DNA from 4 places in the Pseudoalteromonas sp. MER144-MNA-CIBAN-0113 genome. Region 3 is predicted to be linked to each of the others. Evidence: predicted binding sites of a transcription regulator. Region 3 holds the regulator's gene; each other region holds the start of a gene.
What was found. Region 3 encodes sigma-54, which starts transcription at its own class of promoters, with help from an activator protein. Its sites were predicted from a motif close to GTTGGCACGNNNNTNGNNT; they were not measured.

Region 1 (2,200 bases), on a different contig from region 3:
CATATTTTTTAAGCAGCAGTTGCGTTTCAATACTGAGTTTTAGCTGTTTAATAGCGAGCTTGCGGGCTGTTTTTTCTGCAAAATAACCGGCTAATAAAATAACATCTTCATCACGGGCTTTCAATGGAGCGACTGTGAGTGGATAAACACTTAATCGATGGTACAAATCGGCGCGAAACCGTCCTTGTGTTACTTCGTGTTTTAGGTCGCGATTGGTTGCTGCAATCACTCTAACATCGACATATTTAAGTTCATCTTCGCCAACGGTTTGTACTTCGCCACTTTGCAGTACGCGTAATAATTTACTTTGCATAGCCAGAGGCAGCTCGCCGATTTCATCTAAAAATAAGGTGCCGCCATCGGCTAACTGAAATTTACCTTGGCGGGCATTTTGGGCGCCGGTAAAAGCGCCTTTTGCATGGCCAAAAAATTCACTTTCTGCGAGGTTTTCAGGCAGTGATGCACAATTTAAATGAATTAATGGCTGATCTTTACGTGCGGAGTGTAAGTGAATATTACGTGCCACCAACTCTTTGCCGACCCCAGTATCACCTAAAATAAGGACACTAAAGTTTGATGCCGCAACCAGTTTTATCTCATTTTTAAGCGTTTGTATTGCTGAGCTTTGGCCAATAATTTCACCACCATCACGTTTGAGCGCCTCACGGTTTAACGCTTGTACTAATTCACTAGAGTGCTGCGCATGTTGTTTGTAATGGGCAAGCTCTAGGGCTGTTTTAAAGTGCGCACTGCACAAGGTTTGTAAGGTGTTGAGTGTATCAGTGGTAATACCGTCAAACGCATTGGCGTTAAGGCTATCAAAGGTCAGAATGCCAAGTAGTGCGTTTTTATCATAAAGGGGTAACCCTAAGCAGGCATGCACTGGAATATCACCGGTTTTAGCCAGTAGTAGCCCGTCGTATGGATCAGGTAGTGGACAGTCATGTGCAAATTGCAGAGCCAAACGACTACTGCAGATGGCTTTAAGGCGAGGATGCTCCGCAATATCAAAACGTCGTCCTAGGCTATCGGGCATAAGCCCTTTAATGGCTAAGGGTTTTAATTGCTCACCTTGGCGAATTAATAATGCACTGGCATCGCTGGGAATAACACGTTCAACCGTGGCTAAAAGTTGCTCAAAACTGTGAGCATGTAACGTACTTTGCGCAAGTTCTAATGCAACTTGCGTCAGGTTGAATTGTTGGTTCATGTCAAAATGACCTTTTAGTGTATTTTTACAGGTTTTATAGTAGGTCATAAAGACCCATTTTGTAAAGCGAGTTAATTTAACCTTTTGAATATTATAGGTTTAATTGGTTGGCACACTCTGTGTAATGCTAAATGCAAGCAGTTAGTTATTACATAGGAAATAAACATGTTATCCGATAAAACCATACAAATAGTTAAAAGCACGGTGCCATTGCTTGCAGAGGCAGGTACGGTCGTAACCGATCATTTTTACAAGCGCATGTTTAGTCATAATCCCGAGCTTAAACATATTTTTAATATGACTAATCAAGAAACGGGTCGTCAGCAATTTGCATTATTTAATGCGTTGGCTGCGTACGCGCAAAATATTGATAATTTAGCCGTGTTAAAAGAGGCGCTAGCGCGAATTAATCATAAGCATACCAGCTTAAATATTTTACCTGAGCATTATCCTATTGTGGGCGCACATTTAATCGGTACGTTAAAAGAGCTTATTCCTGAGCAGTTTACTGCCGATGTTGAATATGCGTGGCGCGAAGCCTACGGTGTACTTGCTGATATTTGTATTACCGAAGAAGCGGCATTGTATGCGCACAGTAAAAACAACCATGGTGGCTGGGCAGGCACGCGCCAGTTTGAAATTACTGATAAACATATTGAATCTGAATTCGTAACTAGTTTTACGCTGACACCTGTGGATGGTAAAGCAGTTATTACCTACAAGCCAGGACAGTACATTGGCATTAAAGTTAAGCCTGAGGGCGCAGAATATGAAGAGATCCGCCAGTATTCTATTTCGCAAAAGAGCAATGCTAAAAACTATCGTATTAGCGTTAAAAAAGAGTGCCAACCAAAGCCTGGCGTGGTGTCTAATTATTTACACTCACTAGAGCAAGGCGCACGAGTAGAGTTATACCCGCCAGCGGGAGATTTCATTTTAAAAAATGAGGCAACTCCAGTGGTACTTATTTCAGCAGGCGTTGGCCAAACC
Region 2 (2,200 bases), on a different contig from region 3:
ATAATTTAATCCTTATAATGTTAGCAAAGCAAAAAGCCCAGCAGGGCTGGGCTTTAGTATAGTGTATTATTCTGCAATAACAGTTAATTCATCAACTACCTTGCGAACATCTTCAGCGTTTTTAGCAATTTCCATCGCTAATTGCTTTTCAGCATCAGACTCAACTGTACCTTTAAGAGTTACCACACCATTATCGGTATCAACATCAATGTCTGTACCACCTACTTCAGAATCAAATAAGTAACGTGTTGTGATCACTGTAGTGATTTTAGCATCTGTTAAATCACTTTCAGTGTCGTTACCCATCATTTCAGAGTCATGCTTCTTCATGTCGGAGTTTTTTACCACAGTTAGACTGTTTTCAACGTCAGTTACACCATCTAGGCTTAGCACGAGTTCTTCAGCAAGCTCTTTATCTACTTCGCTGTTTACTTTACCTGTTAGCATTACCTTGCCGTTTTTTACGTCCGTGTTGATATCAAAGTTATTTAGATTGGTGTTCATCAGCAGTACTGTTTCTGCTTTCCCATCAATCCAAGCATCTTTGCTTTCGTTTTCCCAACTGCTTGCCTGAGCGCCCATTGCGGTTGTTCCTAATACTAGGGCTGCAATCATAGACTTATTAAATGTTTTCATAATCGTTCTCCTTTTGATTAAAGACACTTAAGCTAATGCGAGCATCGGGCCAACATTTTATAACCTTTAATTTCAATAGGTTAATTTAAAATAGTAGATATTGGCTTAAACCTACTAAGTAAACATTTACAGACTATTGCGTAAAAGTTTCTCGAATAGCGAAACTAACTAAATAATTGTATATTTGGTTAATCTGTCGTTAATATAATAAAGGGTCAAAAACCCAAAATTATAAACCACTGAATTTAAACAATTTAATGTTTGGTATAAGGCTTGCTTTGAAATAACCAGCAATCATAAAAGGATAATTTAAATGTCTGTTAAAATTGAAGACCGCCCTATTGAGCAAGTTCGTGAGCAAGTGATTGATCAGCTCATTTATAACTACAGCCATGGTGTTATTTCTGTAGAAGCATTTGAAAGGCGCTTAGACGACGCCATGGCAGCGAGTGACAATAAAGCACTTATGGATCTCGTTGAAGATTTAACCTTAAATACTGACCAACAATATAAGGCGCAAAAGCACTCTCAGTTTGCACCTAATTATAGCGCGCAGCATGAGACTGATGAAGAGCCACTTACATTAAGAAGCATTCTTGGTTCGAGTGAACGAAGCGGCCAATGGGTAGTTCCTCAAAACATTTATATAGAAAACTACATGGGGTCAATCAATCTTGATTTTACGGATGCTATTTTTACCCATCAACATGTCACTATTCACGTTAATTGTTACTTTGGCAGCGAAGAAATATATGTACCAGAGCACGTTAATGTAGTTTCTAAAATGTTTTGTATTTTAGGCAGTTTTGAAAATAAAACAGTGTCACTAAATAAGCGCCAAGGGCCAACGATTCACATTGAAGGAAAAACTGTTTTAGGCTCTGTGGAAGTTAAAGTTAAGCGCACTATTAAAGAAAAATTTATTAGCTTTGCAAATGATCTAAAAACTCAACTTGGCATACATGGTAAACATTATTAAATATGCTGAACATTGAATGAAACCATAATAGTTGGCTTCATTCATATTATAAGTCGTTATTTCGCTCACTAGGTACATCACTCATGTACTCTACAAACTCAACTTCAAACCCTGCGGGATCAATATAATAAATGTTTTTTCTAAATGGATTTACAGCACCTTCTTTACTTATTGCAAAGCCCGCATGTTTTAGGCGCGCTATTACTGCATTTAAGTTATTGGTTACATAGGCAAAGTGTGCCAAACCAATTTGATGTCCTGATAGGTCGCGGTTTTTCCCTTCACCGTGATCGCTTATAGCAATATATTGCTCGTTATCACCAAAATGTACCCAGCGCCTTGCTTTACCATACCAGGTTCCTTCGCCCTCACTTCTAATTGACCAATAGGGAAACGCTGCTTGGTAAAACTTAAGCATGGCGTTTATGTCACTAACAACTAAATTTACGTGTTCTAATTTCATAACTTTCTTCCTGTTAATTGAATATAGAACATCATAAAACCTCAAGTTAACTTTAGGTAAAGCGCTAATTTACAAATTTATTGTCTGTTTTTATTCCGATAAATATATTGAAAGATCATGCC
Region 3 (2,200 bases):
GATCTAGCTTGTCAATGAGCGAGTCTATAGCGGCATACATATCTTGATGCTCAGTAGAGGCAAAAATCTCAGCGCCACTTACATGAACGGTTGCTTCAGCTTTTTGGTTTAGTTTTTCTACATCGAGAATAACGTGCACATTCGTTATGTGATCAGTGTGCCTCTGTAACTTCGAAAATTTACTATTTACGTAGTCTCTAAGCGAGTCGGTAATATCTACATGGCGACCAGTTAAATTCAGTTGCATAAACATTTTCCTCTTTGTTGTACGCCTTAAATCAAACTTTTACGTTGATTAGACGGGGGAATAGCTAGAGATTCGCGATATTTTGCTATAGTTCTCCTCGCTACTTTAATTCCTTGCTCTGCCAATATATCTGCAATTTTACTATCACTCAATGGTTTAGCTGAGTTTTCTGCAGCGATTAATTTTTTAATTAATGCACGTATTGCTGTTGATGAACATTCGCCACCATTTTCAGTACTTACATGGCTTGAAAAGAAATATTTAAGCTCAAAAATGCCACGTGGTGTATGCATGTATTTTTGCGTAGTAACACGCGATATAGTCGACTCATGCATTTCCACCATTTCAGCCACATCGTTAAGCACCATAGGCTTCATAGCCTCAGGACCGTGTTCAAAAAAGGCCTGTTGCTGTTGCACAATACAGTTGGTTACTTTAAGTAGCGTGTCATTTCTACTTTCTAAGCTTTTTATAAACCATTTAGCCTCTTGTAAGTGCGAGCGAATAAACTGGCTATCACCACTTGATTTAACCGTACGCGACATAGCTGCATATTGGCTATTTACTCTGATCTTAGGCATGCTATCTGGGTTTAATTCAACTACCCAACGACCTTTAACTTTCTTAACCGACACATCAGGAATAACGTATTCAGACTCTTCTCTAACAATAGTGTCTGCCGGTTTTGGGCTGAGCGTATGAATCAACGTCATGATTTCTTTAAGCTCATCTTCTTTAAGCTTTGTTTTTTTCATCAACGTGCGATAGTCACGTGCAGCAAGTAAATCAATATGATCGGTTAAGATCATTTTTGTTTCGTTTAAAAAAGGTGTGTCTTTATCAAATTGATTTAGCTGAATACACAAGCACTCTTGTAAACTACGCGCGGCTATTCCCACTGGATCAAATAGTTGAATACGCTTTAGTACCGCTTCTATTTCGTCAAGTTCAACTTCATCTTCGCCGTCGTTTTCTTGGTTAAAGCTTTCTAATATTTCTTCACAGCCAAGGGTTAGAATCCCTGAGTCGTCCACAGCTTCTACAATTGCAATAGCTATCGCTTCATCGGTAGGACTAAACGGCGTCAGTTGAAGTTGCCACATTAAATACTCATGCAGCGTTTCAGTCGAAGAGCCTTGATAAATAGATTCATCTTCTGGCATTGGGCCCGATGAAGAGGCAGGCGCAGCGCTCATATATTCATCCCAAGTAACATCCATAGCCATATCATCGCTAATGGTGTCTTTGGTCATTGCTTCGCCGCTATCTTGCTCATACTCGCTAGGTTTATCGTCAGCTGAGGCACTTAGCGTTAAGTCATCGTTATCGGCTTTTTGTTCGTTTTTACCTGCAGTGTCTTCGCTGTAATCGTGTTCTTCAACTTCAAGCAAGGGGTTGCTATCGAGCGCTTCTTGAATTTCTTGCTGGAGATCCAATGTACTGAGTTGCAATAAGCGAATTGCTTGTTGCAACTGTGGAGTCATTGTAAGTTGCTGGCCCATGCGCAGCTGTAATGATTGCCTCATTTATCTCTAACAATCCTTTTAAATTACGGTCTGTTGACCTTTACGGATTAAAATTTGTTCAAACTAGGGGCGGTTTAATTGCGGCGCGAGGTTTGTAACCTAGTGGGCTAAGTCAAAACCGAGCAAAGCTTCCGCGTCCTGCTCACGCTCCTTACCTACATCCATGTAGGCAACAAAGAGTAAATCGTCCCTAGGCAGAACCCGAAGGGCAGCGCCTGTTTGGCATTGATGCTGCGTTATCGCCTATTTATGGGGAATACCACACCACATAGGCTCTGCCTTGCCTAAATACCAAACAGACTGCTGCAAATTCAACCTTGAAAGGTCAACAGACCTAAGTATGATTAATCTTAGCAGATGCTTAGTGGAATAACACACATATTAGAGCTTGAACTGCTCGCCCAAATAAACATCGCGTACTGTTTTA
Region 4 (2,200 bases), on a different contig from region 3:
AGATGGAACCACTGGAATACGGATTGACGCAGAACGGTTACGAGCCGAGTATGCAAGCATTACCGGTGCTTCAAAACCAGGTACTAAACGTTTGTACGAGTTAGTTGACGCGTTAGCAAAAGCGTTGATCGCTTTAGCATGTTTGATAATACCGCCAATGTAGTAAAGTGCATCTTCAGAAAGTCCGCCGTATTTATCACCTGCGAATAAGTTTACGCCATCTTTTGCTAAAGACTGGTGACAGTGCATACCAGAACCGTTATCACCAACAACCGGCTTAGGCATAAACGTTGCCGTTTTACCGTAAAGGTGAGCCATGTTGTGGATAACATATTTCATTTCTTGGATTTCATCGGCTTTTAACACCATAGTGTTAAAGCGCGTTGCAATTTCGTTTTGACCGGCAGTCGCCACTTCGTGGTGATGCGCTTCAACAACTTGACCCATTTCTTCTAAAACTAGGCACGTTGCAGAACGCCAATCTTGGAAATCATCAACAGGTGCAACTGGGAAGTAACCGCCTTTAACACCTGGGCGATGGCCTGTGTTGCCATCTGCATATTCTTTATCTGAGTTCCAAGCTGCTTGCTTAGAATCAATTTTGTACATTGAACCTGACATGTCAGATTTGTATTTAACGTCGTCAAATACGAAAAACTCTGGTTCTGGGCCAAATAAAACGGTGTCAGCAATACCCGTAGAGCGCATGTACTCTTCAGCGCGCTTAGCAACTGAGCGAGGGTCGCGTTCGTAACCTTGTAATGTAGAAGGTTCAACCACGTCACAACGAACGATTAGTGTTGTTTCTTCTGTGAAAGGGTCAAGTTTAATTGAATCTGCATCTGGTAGTAACACCATGTCTGATTCGTTGATGCCTTTCCAGCCAGCAATTGAAGAACCGTCAAACATCTTTCCATCTTCAAAAAAGTCTTCATCAACTTGATGATGAGGAATAGAAACATGTTGCTCTTTACCTTTTGTGTCAGTAAAGCGTAAATCAATGAACTTAACGTCATTTTCTTTAATAAAATCTAAAACCGATTGTGACATGTGTCCTCCAACTATTGGGTTTTATTATTGCTGCTTAGATACGTTGAATACTTATAAGCTGATTTTGTGCCACTATTATAATTATTTGTTTTTTATGTAAAAAAATATAAATAAAATAAAGGTGATATAGATTAAGCACCATCTTAGTGCGTAATTTTTCCAAAATGGTGCAATATTTACAAAGCAATAATTGCTTGTAAATTAATCACCTTAGACTAGCACAAAGAAAATGCAAAATACGCAGTAAAGTTGCTTTAAATTAACCCAAAACCATCTTTTTATATAAATATCTAAAAATTAATTATCATAATTAATTATTTTAAAACAATGGGTTAATTATTTTATTGAGAAAGTTTGAAATTTTATTTTGGATAAACTTTCATCCATTCCATTTATAGGGGATAATATGCGCCCTTTTAAATCCTATGCTGGGACATCTCGTGAAAGCGCAGGTGAGAACGTATAGCCCCTGCAGGATCAATGAGATTCAATTTCTCTGAGTGAATATATGAGCATCGAAAAGTTAAGAAATATAGCAATTATCGCCCACGTTGACCACGGTAAAACAACACTGGTTGATAAACTACTTGAGCAATCAGGTACATTAGAAACACGCGGCGGTAATGAAGAGCGCGTGATGGATTCAAACGACATTGAAAAAGAACGTGGTATTACCATTTTAGCGAAAAACACCGCTATCTCATGGAATGATTACCATATCAATATCGTAGATACTCCTGGACACGCCGACTTCGGTGGTGAAGTTGAACGCGTACTTTCGATGGCTGACTCAGTATTACTACTTGTTGATGCTCAGGAAGGTCCAATGCCACAAACGCGTTTCGTAACGCAAAAGGCATTCGCGCAAGGCTTAAAGCCAATCGTTGTTATCAATAAAATTGATAAGCCAGGTGCTCGCCCTGATTGGGTTATGGATCAAATCTTTGATTTATTCGACAACCTAGGCGCAACTGATGAACAGTTAGACTTTAAAGTAATCTACGCATCAGCAATCAATGGTTGGGCTACATTAGATTTAGACGAAGCATCTGATAACATGGAACCTATGTTCAAGATGATCGTTGACGAAGTATCACCACCGGATGCAGATCCTGAAGGTGACTTCCAAATGCAGATCTCACAGCTTGAT

Region 1: the regulator sigma-54 is predicted to act here: its motif matches at 1,317-1,335, upstream of hmpA (NO-inducible flavohemoprotein).
Region 2: the regulator sigma-54 is predicted to act here: its motif matches at 897-915, upstream of AAEY57_RS00750 (LiaF domain-containing protein).
Region 4: the regulator sigma-54 is predicted to act here: its motif matches at 1,106-1,124, upstream of glnA (glutamate--ammonia ligase).

The regions. Positions count from the first base shown of each region.
Region 1 is NZ_JBEOOG010000021.1:29,042-31,241, reverse strand. It holds gene norR (nitric oxide reductase transcriptional regulator NorR) at 1-1,210, opposite strand, end outside; gene hmpA (NO-inducible flavohemoprotein) at 1,376-2,200, shown strand, end outside.
Region 2 is NZ_JBEOOG010000002.1:8,942-11,141, reverse strand. It holds gene AAEY57_RS00760 (YqaE/Pmp3 family membrane protein) at 1-2, opposite strand, end outside; gene AAEY57_RS00755 (BON domain-containing protein) at 67-636, opposite strand; gene AAEY57_RS00750 (LiaF domain-containing protein) at 950-1,615, shown strand; gene AAEY57_RS00745 (VOC family protein) at 1,662-2,078, opposite strand.
Region 3 is NZ_JBEOOG010000037.1:19,820-22,019, reverse strand. It holds gene hpf (ribosome hibernation promoting factor) at 1-247, opposite strand, end outside; gene AAEY57_RS11135 (RNA polymerase factor sigma-54) at 274-1,773, opposite strand; gene lptB (LPS export ABC transporter ATP-binding protein) at 2,155-2,200, opposite strand, start outside.
Region 4 is NZ_JBEOOG010000006.1:54,727-56,926, forward strand. It holds gene glnA (glutamate--ammonia ligase) at 1-1,050, opposite strand, end outside; gene typA (translational GTPase TypA) at 1,559-2,200, shown strand, end outside.